3 regions of the Pseudomonas spartinae genome follow, and region 3 is predicted to be linked to each of the others. Evidence: predicted binding sites of a transcription regulator. Region 3 holds the regulator's gene; each other region holds the start of a gene.
The links. Region 3 encodes sigma-54, which starts transcription at its own class of promoters, with help from an activator protein. Its sites were predicted from a motif close to ANTGGCATNNANNTTGCTNT; they were not measured.
Positions count from the first base shown of each region.

Region 1: the regulator sigma-54 is predicted to act here: its motif matches at 3,558-3,577, upstream of ACN8M7_RS20855 (CmpA/NrtA family ABC transporter substrate-binding protein).
Region 2: the regulator sigma-54 is predicted to act here: its motif matches at 3,031-3,050, upstream of glnA (glutamate--ammonia ligase).

Region 1 is NZ_CBDAMB010000011.1:16,266-21,429, reverse strand. Features, by position in the region: gene ACN8M7_RS20870 (polysaccharide lyase family 7 protein) at 1-102, opposite strand, end outside; gene ACN8M7_RS20865 (ABC transporter ATP-binding protein) at 200-994, opposite strand; gene ACN8M7_RS20860 (ABC transporter permease) at 1,010-2,002, opposite strand; gene ACN8M7_RS20855 (CmpA/NrtA family ABC transporter substrate-binding protein) at 2,056-3,420, opposite strand; gene ACN8M7_RS20850 (hypothetical protein) at 3,735-4,049, opposite strand; gene ACN8M7_RS20845 (hypothetical protein) at 4,204-4,596, shown strand; gene ACN8M7_RS20840 (crotonase/enoyl-CoA hydratase family protein) at 4,709-5,164, opposite strand, start outside.
Region 2 is NZ_CBDAMB010000013.1:97,545-102,708, forward strand. Features, by position in the region: gene ACN8M7_RS22595 (DUF4124 domain-containing protein) at 79-693, opposite strand; gene ACN8M7_RS22600 (DUF4124 domain-containing protein) at 699-1,262, opposite strand; gene glnA (glutamate--ammonia ligase) at 1,530-2,936, opposite strand; gene thiI (tRNA uracil 4-sulfurtransferase ThiI) at 3,265-4,719, shown strand; gene typA (translational GTPase TypA) at 4,870-5,164, shown strand, end outside.
Region 3 is NZ_CBDAMB010000001.1:307,765-312,928, reverse strand. Features, by position in the region: gene rapZ (RNase adapter RapZ) at 1-200, opposite strand, end outside; gene ptsN (PTS IIA-like nitrogen regulatory protein PtsN) at 203-667, opposite strand; gene hpf (ribosome hibernation-promoting factor, HPF/YfiA family) at 680-988, opposite strand; gene ACN8M7_RS01510 (RNA polymerase factor sigma-54) at 1,088-2,581, opposite strand; gene lptB (LPS export ABC transporter ATP-binding protein) at 2,718-3,443, opposite strand; gene lptA (lipopolysaccharide transport periplasmic protein LptA) at 3,443-3,982, opposite strand; gene lptC (LPS export ABC transporter periplasmic protein LptC) at 3,969-4,535, opposite strand; gene ACN8M7_RS01490 (KdsC family phosphatase) at 4,544-5,065, opposite strand; gene ACN8M7_RS01485 (KpsF/GutQ family sugar-phosphate isomerase) at 5,065-5,164, opposite strand, start outside.

The DNA.
Region 1 (5,164 bases), on a different contig from region 3:
AAAGTAACGGCTCTGATAGCCGTTGTTCAGGCGCTGAGTGGTGATGGTAGTGGGCGTCGGTTCAGTGGGAATCGACAGATTCCAGGTGGTGAGGTCGAGCACGGGCTTCTCTGCTTGTCGGTTGAATGCTCTAGTTCGTCCGTGTCCGAGGCCAGAGGTTCAACCGCCCCAGCCATCGAGCCAGAGCGGTTGCTTTAGATCAGGCAGCAGGACGCTGCTGACGTTGGTAGAGAAACTCCAGCACGGCGGCTCGGTAGGCGTGGTACTGGCTTTCGTGTGCCAGCGCCATACGCTCACGCGGGCGCTCCAGCTCGACTTTGAGAATATCGCCGATGGTAGCTGCCGGACCGTTGCTCATCATCACGATGCGGTCGGAGAGCAGCACCGCTTCGTCGACATCGTGGGTGATCATGATCACCGTGTTGCCCAGCTCCGCGTGGATCTCCATCAGTGAGTCCTGAAGGTGGGCGCGGGTCAGGGCATCAAGGGCGCCGAACGGCTCGTCCATCAGCAGTACCTTGGGTTGCATGGCCAGCGCGCGGGCGATGCCGATGCGCTGCTTCATGCCGCCGGAAATCTCGCCGGGGCGCTTGTCGCGGGCATGCGTCATCTGCACCAGAGCCAGGTTGTGGTCGATCCAGTCGCGCATCTCCTGACGTGACTTGCTGCCCTTGAATACCTGGCGCACGGCCAGCTCGACATTCTCATAGCAGCTCAGCCAGGGCAGCAGGCTGTGGTTCTGAAACACCACGGCGCGCTCCGGACCGGGCTCGGTGACCTCACGGCCATCGAGGATCACACCGCCGGCGGTGGCCTGATGAAGCCCCGCGACGATATTCAGCACTGTCGACTTGCCGCAGCCGGAATGGCCGATCAGTGAGACGAATTCGCCCTTGTCGATTTTCAGATTGACGTTCTGCAGCGCGCAGAACAGGCCCTTTTCGGTGGGAAAGTCGATGCCGACATTGGTCAGTTCGAGATGCGGATGGCTCATGACGGGGCTCCTGGATCAGCGCAATACAGCGTTCTTGTCCCAGCTGAACAGCCGCTGCAGGACAAGCATTAGACGGTCGAGGGCGAAGCCGATCAGGCCGATGACGATCACCGCCACCATGATCCGGCCAAGGGAGTTGGAGCTGCCGTTCTGGAACTCGTCCCAGATGAATTTGCCCAGACCCGGGTTCTGCGCCAGCATCTCCGCGGCGATCAGCACCATCCAGCCGGTGGCCAGGGACAGGCGCAGACCGGTGAAGATCATCGGCAGTGCGGCTGGCAGCACGATGCGCCGTACGTGGCTCAGTGGTGAAAGGCGCAGTACCTTGCTGACGTTATTGAGGTCCTTGTCGATGCCGGCCACGCCCACCGTGGTGTTGATCACCGTGGGCCACAGGCAGCACAGCGCCACGGTGAAGGCCGAGGTGAGGAAGGACTTGGCGAACAGCGGGTCGTCACTGACGTACAGAGCACTGACCAGCATGGTCACCAGCGGTAGCCAGGCCAGCGGTGAGACGGGCTTGAACACCTGTATCAGTGGGTTGAGCGCGCTGTACAGCGACTTGCTCAGGCCGCAGACGATACCCAGCGGAATGGCCAGCAATGACGCGATCACGAAGCCGGCCGCCACGGTATAGAGGCTGGTGAATATCTGCTGGATGAAGGTCGGCTTGCCGGTATAAGGGCGGATCTTCACCTCGGCGGCCGGGTTCTTGGCCAGCAGGGCGGCGTTACGCGTCTCCTGGCGCTCATAAAAGGCGGCGGCCTTGTCCTGCTCGCGCTGGTGGGCTGCCATCAGTCCGGCGAACTGCTCACTGACCTGCAGCGGCCCGGGGAATTGGCCGAGACTGGTCTGGATATGATTGGCCAGGCCCTGCCAGCACAGCAGGAATACGGCTATGCCGAGCGCCGGCAGAATCAGGCTGCTGGCCAGGCGTTTGATCAGGGCGCTGTGACGCGCCGTCTTGAGAGTCTGCTGGATCGGGGTGGCGACGTTGGGATTGCTCATCGTCCTGTCCTCTGGTCGGTTGTGGCGCCGCAGAGCGGCGCTGCCAAGCTGGCTTAGAGCGCGCTGTCGCCCTTCAGACCAATGCTGAACTGCTGCAGATAGGCGTTGGGCTGGTGGCCGTCGTAGACGACGCCGTCGATGGTGTCGGCGAGCGGCTCGCGGAAGCCGTCCTCATCGGCCGCAGGGAAGTCGTCCGGCGAGGCCAGGCCTTCGCTGATCAGCTCGGCGGCCGCCTCGCGGTAGATATCCGGCAGGAAAACGCGCTTGGCGGTTTGCAGATACCAGCTGTCCGGCTTGGCTTCGCTAATCTGCCCCCAGCGGCGCATCTGGGTCAGGTACCAGATGGCATCGGAGTAGTAGGGGTAGGTGGCGTGGTAGCGGAAGAACACGTTGAAATCCGGCACCTCGCGCTTGTCGCCTTTCTCGAACTCGAAGGTGCCGGTCATGGAATTGGCGATCACCTTGGCGTCGGCGCCGACGTATTCAGGGCGCGAGAGAATTTCCACGGCTTCGGCGCGGTTGGCGTTGTCGTTCTCGTCAAGCCATTTGCCGGCGCGGATCAGAGCCTTGACCAGCCGCTTATGGGTTTCCGGGTTGGCCTCGGCCCAGCTACGCGAGACGCCGAAAACCTTCTCCGACATATTCTTGCGTATCTCGTAGTCAGCCACGACGGGCACGCCGATCCCCTTGAACACGGCCGCCTGGTTCCACGGCTCGCCGACGCTGTAGCCACTGATGGTGCCGGCCTCCAGAGTGGCCGGCATTTGTGGCGGTGGGGTCACCGAGAGCAGCGCCTGGGCGTCGATCTGGCCGCTGATGTCACCTTTCTCGGGAGCATAGTAGCCGGGGTTGATGCCGCCGGCGGCGAGCCAGTAGCGCAGCTCGTAGTTGTGCGTCGACACCGGGAACACCATGCCCAGGTTGAACGGCTTGCCGGCGGCGGCGTATTGCTCGATCACCGGCTTGAGCGCGTCGGCCTTGATTGGGTGCAGGGGCTTGCCGTCTGCCATGGGTACGTGTGGCTTCATCGCCTTCCAGACGTCGTTGGAAACGGTGATGGCGTTGCCGTTGAGATCCATGGTGAAGGCAGTGACCACATCGGCCTTGGTGCCGAAGCCAATGGTGGCGCCCAGCGGCTGGCCGGAGAGCATGTGTGCGCCATCCAGCTCACCGTCGATCACGCGGTCTAGCAGCACTTTCCAGTTGGCCTGTGCCTCGAGGGTCACGTACAACCCTTCATCCTCGAAGAAACCCTTCTCATAGGCGATGGCCAGCGGCGCCATGTCGGTGAGCTTGATGAAGCCCAGTTTCAGTTCGGCCTTTTCCGGCTCGGCAGCGTGTAGCAGAGGTGCAGTCAGCAAACTGAGGGTCAAACCCAGCACAGAAAGGCGGCGATTGGGGGATAGGCGATGGCGCATGGCAATTCCTCGACTTGCAGAAACGAAAAAAGACGTCGCAGACAACCTGAAGCCGATGGCAACAAGGTGTCTTTGACGTCTTTGTCTGTGTGTCCGAATCACCGCCGTTGGCGATCAGGAGCGTTGTTGGGTTTCCCTTAGCAAGGCTTTTGCCAGATCGCTGGACCGCAGAGCTAATGCGTCGGCATCACCATATTTTTCAATGAGATACAGAAAGCCAGATGGCTCTTGAGAAGAGCCGCGTGCCTGTATGAACTGCCCAAATACTGTGCAGCAGCCATGCGGCTGGCCAATTTCGGAGCGTGCAGTGCTGCTCAGCTGCAGGAGTGCTGCTGCTTGAGTTCGACGAAGTCACGTAACCAGTGCAGTACCTCGACGGCTTCCCAACGGGTTGGGTCAAACAGGGCATAGGCGAGCCCTTGATAGCCAACCACGTCTAGCTGGCGATGGTAGCCAGCGCGTTGCAGCAGTGCCTCGATTTCGGCGAAGCAGGTATTGAAGTGCTGGCGATTAAAGGGCGTGCGGTTCTCCATGACGATTCCCTCGAGCAACAGCTCATCGACCATGTCGCGCACGCGCTCCAGCGGCATGCGGTTCACTCGGTGTTTCAGCTGCAGTACGTCCAGCATGATGGTGCTCCTGTTTGATCGGTGTTTTACCTGCGGAACAGGGTAATCGAAAAATACTGTACAAATAAACAGTATTGGGTGATAGTGACCTCACTCAGGCGACAACAACCCGTCCACCGCACCGATGTGGGCGCCTTGCAAGGGGGTATTGGCAATGCAACAGATGCTGATGACGATTGTGCTATTGGCCCTGCTCAGTGGCTGCGCGCAACCACAGGTCGAGCGACCACAGGCCAACGGCGCCTATCTGGTCATCGAGGGCGAGCAGGCCTGGGCCGTGCTGGTTTCAGATGGTCATCGAGTCGAGGAGGCGGGTGTCGTACTGGACGTGATTCGTCTGCCCAGCCACCACTCGAACATCGCAGCCAGTTACGTGATCGAGACGCCCAACTGCGGCAAGCTGCAGTGGCTGACCGAGCGACACGGCGCCGCTGAGGGAGAGACTACTCTGCTGCCGGCGTCCTTCAACGAGCAGCTGAGCAGACCTGGCTGTGTGCTGGCTCAAGGTCTGAGCCGCGCCTGGACGGCCCTCGACTATTCCGGCTGACTCACAGCGCGCGCTGTGCGCAGCGATACTCGACAGCAATCAAATGTCTTAAACAAAAAAGCGCCGCGACCTCAACGGAAGCGGCGCTTTTCGTTTGCGCGGTGTTGCGTGCTTACATCAGGTGCTGCTTGTCTAGCTCGATGGCGGCATCGAGGGTTTCCAGCAGCGCCTTGCGCACCTTCAGCTTGGTGTTCTTGTGCGCAGTCATATTGATCTTCTTCATCTGCTGCGCCACGGCTTGTGCGGTGCTCAGCAATTGTTCGGCCGGCACCACCTTGTCTAGGAAGCCGGCCTCCACAGCGCCTGCCGGGTCGAACATCTCGCCATTGATCACCGAGCGGTGGAATGCCGACTTGCGCAAGCGATCACGTGCCAGCTCGATGCCCACGTGATGCATGGTCATGCCGATCTGCACTTCATTCAGCCCGATATTGAAGGGACCTTCGACGCCGATGCGGTAATCGGACGACAGCAGAATGAACGCACCCTTGGCCACCGCATGGCCGGGGCAGGCAACGATGATCGGGTAGGGGTGAGCGAGCATACGGCGCGCCAGGGTGGAGCCGGC
Region 2 (5,164 bases), on a different contig from region 3:
GGGCGATAAAAACGACCCAAAACAGGGAGAGATTAGGAGGTGGTGCGTCAGATTGCACCGTTAAGGTGCAATCTGTTTTCAGAAGAAAGGCAGGATGCTGACGTCGTCCTTGGGCTTGTCCTTGAGCGGACATTCGGGGCGCACGCCGTACTCATCCTTCTTGCATGGATTGACCTTGCGCTTTTGCGCCAGCGTCATGCGGTGCATGTGAAAGGGCTGCGCCGGCGTACGTTCGACGATGAGGCCGGCAGAGTCGATGATTTCTGCCACCAGTTGGTGCGTGCCTCGGTCGACGTGCTGCAGGGAGAACACCGGGCTGCGGCTGGCTTCGCCCTGAGGTTCGCCATCGAGCAACAGTCGGTAGTTGTGATCGGGCAGCAGGCCGGGGTCGCTGGTGAGGGTCACGATCATGTCACCGGAGCCGTTATGGATCGATGCGTCCGGCTCCGGCACGAGAATACGCAGTAGCTGATAGTGCACGGCCTGCTTGGTGACGGCGGGTGGGGTCGCGCGCACCGTGGCGGTGGGCTGGCTCAGCTCGACACTGTTGGATGGCGCCAGCATCACCGGCTCGGCATTGCTGCTACGCGGTTTGTCGGTGAAGACGCGGTTACCTTCGGCGTCGATGTAGGTATAGACCTGAGCCGAAGCCGCTTGGGTGATGAGCAGTAGGCAGAACAGCAGTGCACGCATCGTGATCAGTTCGTAGGTCTTGGGGTCGGACGCGGTGGTGGCGCCGGCTGGCGGGCAGGGCTGTTGAGGCTGATGCGCTGCACGGTAAAGGTTTCGGTGTTGCTCTGCTGGATGACGCGATCACCGGCCATGACCGCCACCGCCAGGCTGTGTTCGCCGCGGTCGAGGTTGTTCAGTTGCAGGCTGGGGACGTTGCTGGCCTGGCCATAGGGCTTGCCGTCGAGAATCAGGCGCAGCTGGTGGCCGGGTTGCAGGCGTGGCTGAATGTTCACGCCGACGATGAAGCTGCCGTTGTTGGCGCGCATGGCCTCGTCATCCGGGATGCCGGTCAGGCTCAGTACGGAGTAGGGGGCTTCGCTCTGCGCCGGGGTGTTGTCGTCGACCGCCGGCATGCTGGGCGTCTGCATCTCCACGGTGTTGGTCGGGGGCAGGTCGACGCTCTCGGCTGCGGTGCCTTCGGGCGGCTGGTTGGTGAAGACCGTGTTGCCATTGGCGTCGGTGTACTTGTAGATCTGCGCGCTGGCCGGCAAGGCCAGGGCGAGCAGCAGGCAGGCGAGTAATGGGCGCATGGGCCGATCCTTCCTCGGATGATGCGCTAAGCCTTGCACTGCTATCGGTTCCTGGCAAGCGCAGTGCGCCATGGCTGTGATGTTTGGCTACAAATCAGCTTGGCTCACGGGCCGGTTGCGCGGAGTGCGCTGTGCGCATCATCGCTGCGTGATTGACGGCGCAGGCGCTGTGCATGGTGCAGTGCGCTGCTGAGGGCATGAAAAAAGCCCCGCCAGGCAGGGCCGGGCGGGGCTTTCGAACGCGCCGTCAGGCGGCGCGATGCTGGCTTAGACGCTGTAGTACAGGTCGTATTCCAGCGGGTGTACGAAGGTACGTACCTTGATTTCTTCTTCGGCCTTCAGCTCGATGTAGGCATCGATGAAGTCGTCGGAGAACACGCCGCCCTTGGTCAGGAACGCGCGGCCCTTGTCCAGCTCTTCCAGGGCTTCTTTCAGGCTGCCGCACACTTGCGGGATCAGCTTGCCTTCTTCCGGCGGCAGGTCGTACAGGTTCTTGTCGGCTGCATCGCCCGGGTGGATCTTGTTCTGGATACCGTCGATACCGGCCATCAGCAGAGCAGCGAAGGCCAGGTAGGGGTTGGCAGCCGGATCCGGGAAGCGAGCTTCGATACGGCGAGCTTTCGGGCTGGCAACGTACGGGATACGGATCGAGGCGGAGCGGTTGCGAGCCGAGTAGGCCAGCATGACCGGCGCTTCGAAGCCCGGGACCAGACGCTTGTAGGAGTTGGTCGACGGGTTGGTGAAGCCGTTCAGGGCCTTACCGTGCTTGATGATGCCGCCGATGAAGTACAGAGCGGTCTCGGACAGGCCGGCATAGCCTTCACCTGCGAAGGTGTTCTTGCCGTCTTTGGAGATCGACATGTGCACGTGCATGCCCGAACCGTTGTCGCCGTACAGCGGCTTCGGCATGAAGGTAGCGGTCTTGCCGTAGGCATCGGCTACGTTGTGCACGCAGTACTTCAGGGTCTGAACTTCGTCAGCCTTGTTCACCAGAGTGTTGAACTTGACGCCGATTTCGTTCTGGCCAGCAGTGGCCACTTCGTGGTGGTGCACTTCGACGACCAGGCCCATTTCTTCCATGGCGTTGCACATGGCAGTACGGATTTCGTGGTCGTGGTCGCACGGCGGAACCGGGAAGTAACCGCCTTTGACGGCCGGGCGGTGGCCCTTGTTGCCGCCTTCGACGTCGCCGTCGGTCATCCAGGAGCCTTGCTCGGAGTAGATCTTGAACATCGAGCCGGAGATGTCGGACTTGAACTTCACTTCGTCGAAGATGAAGAACTCGGGCTCCGGGCCGACGAATACGGTGTCACCGATGCCGGTGCCTTTGAGGAACTCTTCAGCGCGCTTGGCGATGGAGCGCGGGTCGCGGTCGTAGCCTTGCATGGTGCTCGGCTCGATGATGTCGCAGACCAGGATCAGAGTCGGCTCTTCGGTGAACGGATCCAGTACGGCGGTTTCGTCGACCGGCATCAGGATCATGTCGGAGGCTTCGATGCCTTTCCAGCCATGGATGGACGAGCCATCGAACATCTTGCCGTGCTCGAAGAAGTCTTCGTCCAGGGCGTCACGGGCCGGCATGGTCACGTGGTGCTGCTTGCCCTTGGTGTCGGTGAAGCGCAGGTCTACCCACTTCACGTCGTGTTCTTTGATCAGTTGAACAGCCTTAGACATGTTGTCCTCCAGGTGGAAAAGGCTTATTTCGATAAGCCTTGAAGATACGGTGAAGCCCGGCGGGATAGTCCTTCAGGGCGACCTGCCTCACAAGGGAGCAAATTGCATGCCAGTGCCCCTTATTGGGCAGAGGCCGCGAAACTCAGGCACCGCGCCGCCTGCGCGGCTATTTGGTGTGAATATTTGCACCATTTAAGGGCTGTAAATTATGGCTAAGACCTATTTTGGTGCATTGATTGGGTGGTGCAGTATTTTTGGTCAAAGCTTGAACAATTTCCGCTATAATCCGCGCCCCTGTTTTTTCGTCCCCCAAGCGGGCGCTCTATTCATGAAGCTCATCGTCAAAGTTTTCCCGGAAATCACCATCAAGAGCCGCCCAGTGCGCAAGCAGTTCATTCGCCAATTGGGGAAGAACATCCGCTCCGTGCTGCGTGATCTTGACCCCGAACTGCGGGTGACCGGTGTCTGGGACAACCTCGAGGTCGAGACCGACCTGGATGATCCGCGCCTGCTGAACGAGATGACCGAGCGCCTGCGCAACACGCCGGGCATCGGTCTGTTCCTTGAGGTCAATGAATACCCGCTGGGTGATCTGGACGACATCACCGAGCACTGCAAGCGCCACTACGCCGAGCAGTTGCCGGGCAAGATCTTCGCGGTGCGCTGCAAGCGCGGCGGTAAGCACGCGTTCTCCTCCATCGATGTCGAGCGTCACGTTGGCTCGCGCCTGCGCCTGGAGTGCGGCGCTGCCGGCATCGACCTGAAGAAACCGGAAGTCGAAGTGCGCATGGAGATTCGTGATCAGCGCCTCTTTGTGGTGCACAACCGTCACGAAGGCCTTGGCGGTTACCCGCTGGGTTCGCTGGAGCAGACCCTGGTGCTGATGAGCGGCGGCTTCGACTCCACCGTGGCGGCCTATCAGATGATGCGTCGCGGTCTGGTCAGCCACTTCTGCTTCTTCAATCTCGGTGGCCGTGCCCATGAACTGGGCGTGATGGAAGTGGCGCACTATATCTGGCAGAAGTACGGCCGCTCGCAGCGTGTGCTGTTCATCAGCGTGCCGTTCGAGGAAGTGGTCGGCGAGATTCTCGGCAAGGTCGATAACAGCCAGATGGGCGTGATCCTCAAGCGCATGATGCTGCGCGCAGCCACCCGCGTCGCCGAGAAGCTGCAGATCGAGGCGCTGGTCACCGGCGAGGCGATCAGCCAGGTCTCCAGCCAGACCCTGACCAATCTGGCTGTGATCGATTCGGCCACCGACATGCTGGTGATGCGCCCGCTGATCGCCAGCCACAAGCAGGACATCATCGACACCGCCACGCAGATCGGCACCGCCGAATTCGCCAAGAACATGCCCGAGTACTGCGGTGTGATCTCGGTGAACCCGACCACCAGGGCCCGTGGTTATCGCGTGGAGAAAGAAGAGGCCCAATTCGACATGGCCATCCTCGAGCGTGCCCTCGAGCGCGCTACCCAGCTGCCCATCGATCGCGTGATCGACGAGCTGGGCAAGGACGTGCAGGTCGAGGAGGTGCGCGAGGTACTGGCCGGGCAGATCGTCATCGATATCCGCCATCCCGATGCAGCAGAAGACGAGCCGCTGGACGTGCCCGGCATCGAGGTGCAGGCGTTGCCTTTCTATGCGCTGAACAACAAATTCAAGGAACTGGATGAGAACCGCCAGTACCTGCTGTATTGCGACAAGGGCGTGATGAGTCGCCTGCATGCCCATCACCTGCTGAGCGAGGGGCATGCCAATGTGCGCGTTTATCGTCCGGCATAGAACACCGGGGCTCAATGGTGGGAGTATCCGCCATCGCCCTCCCGACCGTTCGCTGACGGGGGTACCCCGTCCGGCCCGCTGAACCCAGTTTCTTCATATTTGTCGTCCAGGCTGGGCGACACACCGAATCCTCTGATCGAGATACACACAGTGATCGAAAATCTGCGCAACATCGCCATCATCGCCCACGTCGACCATGGCAAAACCACCCTCGTCGACGCCCTGCTGCGTCAGTCCGGCACCCTCGAGCGTAACGAGCTCAACGACGAGCGCGTGATGGACAGCAACGACCAGGAAAAAGAACGCGGCATTACCATCCTGGCCAAGAACACCGCCATCAAGTGGAACGACTACCGCATCAACATCGTCGACACCCCCGGCCACGCCGACTTCGGTGGTGAAGTCGAGCGCGTGATGTCGATGGTCGACTCCGTGCTGCTGGTCG
Region 3 (5,164 bases):
TGACTCAGCAGATTGCGCGCATCGATGGAGACGGCAACCTGCGGCAGCAGCATGTCGCTGTGCGGCAGGAAGCGCTCGGCCAGGTCCGGCAACAGGCCGGCCGGCAGGTTGTCGATGCAATAGAAGCCGTTGTCCTCAAGTACATCGAGGGCGGTGCTCTTGCCCGAGCCCGAGCGACCGCTGACGATGATCAGGCGCATGTTCAGTGACCGTTCTGAATGTCCACGACAACCTGGTAGAGATCTTCGCCGCTGCTGGCATGGCGTAGACGTTCACGTACATCCTGGCGGTCGAGCATGCTGGCGATCTGGCGCAGGAGCTCCAGGTGCGCATCGGTTGCTGCCTCCGGTACCAGGAGTACGAACAGCAGGTCGACAGGTGCGCCGTCGATGGCGTCGAAGTCGACGGCAGTTTCCAGGTGCAATACAGCGCTGATCGGTGTACTGCAGCCGGCCAGGCGGCAGTGCGGAATGGCGATGCCGTTGCCGAAGCCGGTGGAACCGAGCTTCTCGCGGGCGATAAGGCTTTCGAAGATGTCCTGGGCATCCAGGTCGGGCAGGTCGCGCGCAACCAGATTGGCGATCTGTTCGAGCACGCGCTTCTTACTGCCGCCCGGCACGTTCACCAGGGAACGGCCGGGGGTCAGGATATTTTCAAGTCGGATCATGGATGGGGAATGTTAGCGGGCCGTGGCGCCTTGCAGGCGTTCGAGCTGCTTTTCCTTGTGCTTGATAAGTTGACGGTCGAGTTTGTCGGCCAAGAGGTCGATGGCAGCGTACATATCCTGATGTTCGGCGTTGGCGACGACTTCGCCGCCGGCGACATGCAGGGTGGCTTCGATCTTCTGCTTGAGTTTTTCGACCTCCATGGTCACCTGTACGTTGGTGATCTTGTCGAAGTGGCGTTCCAGTCGGCCGAGTTTCTCGCCGATATAGTCACGCAGGGCGTCGGTCACATCCAGCTGATGTCCACTGATGTTGACTTGCATACCGCTTTCTCCTTGTTGCCTTGTGTAAGAGACGGGTCTGGTTCGACCCGCCACCGGAACACTTTGGCCTGAAGGCTCGAGGCCTTCAGTCGATCTGGCCTACATCAGTCGCTTGCGCTCACTGGAGGGCGCTATGCCGAGGGACTCACGATACTTGGCGACTGTCCGACGGGCGACTTGGATGCCTTGTGCCTCCAGTAAACCAGCGATCTTGCTGTCGCTCAACGGCTTTTTCGCGTTTTCTGCTGCAACCAGTTTTTTGATGATCGCGCGGATCGCGGTGGACGAGCATTCACCGCCTTCGGAGGTGCTGACGTGGCTGGAGAAGAAGTATTTCAGCTCGTAAATACCGCGCGGCGTGTGCATGAACTTTTGCGTGGTGACGCGCGAGATGGTCGACTCGTGCATGCCTACCGCTTCGGCGATGTCGTGCAGCACCAGAGGCTTCATCGCCTCGTCGCCATAGTCGAGAAAGCCGCGTTGATGTTCGACGATCTGCGTTGCCACCTTCATCAGCGTTTCGTTGCGGCTTTGCAGGCTCTTGATGAACCAGCGCGCTTCCTGCAACTGATTGCGCATGAAGGTGTTGTCGGCACTGGAGTCTGCACGTTTGACGAAGCCGGCATACTGCGGGTTGACCCTCAGGCGCGGCATGGCTTCCTGGTTGAGCTCGACCAGCCAGCGGTCGTTGTGCTTGCGCACGATCACGTCGGGTACGACGTATTCCGGTTCGCTGGATTCGATCTGTGAGCCCGGGCGCGGATTCAGACGCTGGATCAGGTCGATGACCTGGCGCAGCTCGTCTTCCTTGAGTTTGGTGCGCCGCATCAGCTGGGCGTAATCGCGGCTGCCGAGCAGCTCCAGGTAGTCGCCCACCACGCGCTGGGTTTCGTTCAGCCAGGGGGTGTTGGCTGGCAACTGGCGCAGTTGCAGCAGCAGGCACTCGCGCAAATCACGGGCACCGATGCCGGCCGGCTCGAACTGCTGGATGCGGTGCAGCACCACTTCCACTTCGTCCTGCTCGATGTCCAGTTCGGGGTCGAAAGACTCGGTCACTTCCTCGAGGGTTTCTTCGAGGTAGCCATCGTTGTTGATGCAGTCGATCAGGGTGGCGGCGATCAGGCGATCCTTGTCCGACATGGGCGCAAGGTTCAGTTGCCAGAGCAGATGGCTGTGCAGGCTCTCGCCAGTCGAGGTGCGGGTGGTGAAGTCCCACTCGTCATCGTCGTTGCTTGGCAGGCTGCTGGCGCTGGTCTGGTAGACGTCCTCCCAGGCGGTATCCACGGGGAGCTCGTTGGGAATGCGTTCGCCCCACTCGCCTTCCTCGAGGTTGTCGACCGTCGGGGTGGTTTCCTGGTAAGTCTCTTCCTTGCTCGGCGCGGGGGCGGCGCTTTCGGCGCCATCGGCCATCGGGTCGCTGTTGTCGAAGTCGTCGCCATCTTCCTGGCGTTCGAGCATGGGATTGGATTCCAGTGCCTCCTGGATCTCCTGCTGCAGGTCCAGGGTCGACAGTTGGAGGAGGCGGATAGCCTGTTGCAGCTGCGGGGTCATCGTCAGCTGCTGGCCCATCTTGAGGACTAGCGATGGTTTCATTGCAGACCTTAATTTACTGGCGAGTTACGCCTTCCACATCAGGGCGCCGAAGCGCCGCCAGGAAGCAAATTATATGCCTGAATTTCTTGTTTTTGCCTAGGGGTTGCAATATTTCTGTAGCGAAATAACAGGCGACCTACAGGCGGAATTCATGGCCAAGGTATACCTCTTTCACCGTCTGGTTGGCGAGGATGGTCTCGGCGTCACCTTCTGCGATCAGCTGCCCGTCGTTGACGATGTAGGCGGTTTCGCAGATGTCCAGGGTTTCACGCACGTTGTGATCGGTGATCAGGATGCCGATGCCCTTGGTCTTGAGGTGATGGATGATCTGCTTGATGTCGCCAACCGAGATCGGGTCGACGCCGGCGAAAGGTTCGTCGAGCAGGATGAACTTGGGGTTGGTCGCCAGGGCGCGGGCAATCTCCACGCGGCGTCGCTCGCCACCGGACAGGCTCATACCGAGGCTGTCGGCGATATGGTGGATATGGAATTCCTGCAGCAGGTTTTCCAGCTCCGCCTGGCGTCCGGCACGGTCCAGATCCTTGCGCGTTTCGAGGATGGCCATGATGTTGTCCGACACCGACAGCTTGCGGAAAATCGAGGCTTCCTGCGGCAGGTAGCCGATGCCGGCGCGCGCGCGACCGTGCATGGGCTGGTGGCTGACGTCCAGGTCGTCGATCAGTACGCGTCCCTGATCGGCGCGCACCAGGCCGACGATCATGTAGAAGCAGGTGGTCTTGCCGGCGCCGTTGGGACCGAGCAGGCCGACGATCTGGCCGCTTTCGATGCTCAGGCTGACGTCACGCACGACCTGGCGGCTCTTGTAGCTTTTCGCCAGATGTTGGGCTTTGAGAGTGGCCATTACTGCTGTTGATCCGCGGGTTTGTTCTTCGGTTGGATGATCATGTCGATACGCGGGCGCGGCGTGCTGACATTGCCACCTGTGGCGCGACCTGCGTTGACGATCTGGCGGCGGGTGTCATAGACGATCTTCTCGCCTTCGAAGGTGTTGCCTTCCTGAATCACCTTGGCCTGGTCGATCAGCACGATACGCTCGTTGCTGGCGAAGTACTGGATGGTCTTGCCGTAGGCCTTGACGATGTCCTTGTCCACGGCAGGCTTCTGCTCGTAGTAGGCCAGGTTGCCGACCGAGGTGAAGACATCGATATCGCCGCTGCTGGTCTGAGTGATGGTCACGGTATCGCCCGTGATCTTCAGAGTGCCCTGGGTGATGACTACATCACCGCGGTAGACGGCTACACCTTGGTTGTCATCCAGTTCTGCACTGTCGGCCTGGATGCGGATCGGTTGATCGCGATCCGATGGCAGTGCCCAGGCAGCCGCGCTTCCCAATGCGGCGCCGAGGCTGAGAATCAGGGGGAGGGTATTAACGAACCTCATGCTGGCCTCTTACGTTGGACTGCAGGAGCATCCTGCCGTCATTCAAGTACGCTTTCATTCCTTGTGCCGTGGTCACCCCGTTGGCCGCGACGATTCTAACGGCTTGCTCGGTCTGCGCATATTCCTTGTCGGGAATAACGGTCATGCGGCTGCTGGTGATGATAGTTGGACGGTTCTTGGCATCGGTGCGGGCGATGCGCACGTCGTCGATCAGTTCTACCTCGACGCCGCCAGGGGAGACTTCGGCACGCTGGCTGGTGACCTTCCATGGCAGCTCGGTGCCGCGATAGAGGTCCAGCTTGGGGGTGTCGATCAGGGTGATGTCGGTGCTCTTGACGTGCTCGAGCTTGTCCGCGGTCATGCGGTAATGCAGTTTGCCGTCATCCTGAAACTGCACGGTGCGCGCGCCGACAGCGTAGAAGTCGACGACATTGTCATTGCTGGCCTGCTGGGTCTGGCGGCCGCTGTCCGGTGCAAGGTTCCAGTAGCCCAGCGCAGCCACTACGACTGCAATCAGGGCAAAGATCAGGGTGTTGAGAAATTTACGCAGCATGCTGTTCTCTACAGATAGGCGGCTTGGGCCGCATCCAGTGTGCCTTGGGCACGCATGATCAGTTCGCAGAACTCCCGTGCCGCGCCGTCACCGCCGCGCGCCTGGGTTACCCCATGCGCGTGCTGGCGGACGAATCCGTCGGCGCTGGCGACGGCCATGCCCAGCCCGACGCGGCGAATGACCGGAAGGTCCGGCAGGTCGTCACCGAGGTAGGCGACCTGCTCATAGCTTAGGCCGAGTTCGGCGAGCAGGCCGCCGAGTACCACGAGTTTGTCCTCGCGGCCCTGAAACAGGTGCTGGATGCCGAGGTTGTTGGCGCGACGCTCGACGACCGGCGTCTTGCGTCCGCTGATGATGGCCGTGCGCACGCCCGAGTTGATCAGCATCTTGATGCCGTGGCCGTCGAGCGTATTGAAAGTCTTGAATTCGCTGCCGTCTTCGAGGAAGTAAAGGCGGCCATCGGTAAGCACGCCATCGACGTCGAAAATCGCCAGTTTCACGGCGCGAGCGCGTTGCAGCAGGTCGTTCATCACATCACTCCTGCGCGCAGCAGGTCGCCGAGGTTGAACGCGCCGACCGGGCGATCATCTCCGTCGACCACCACCAGCGCGCTGATCTTGTTGTCTTCC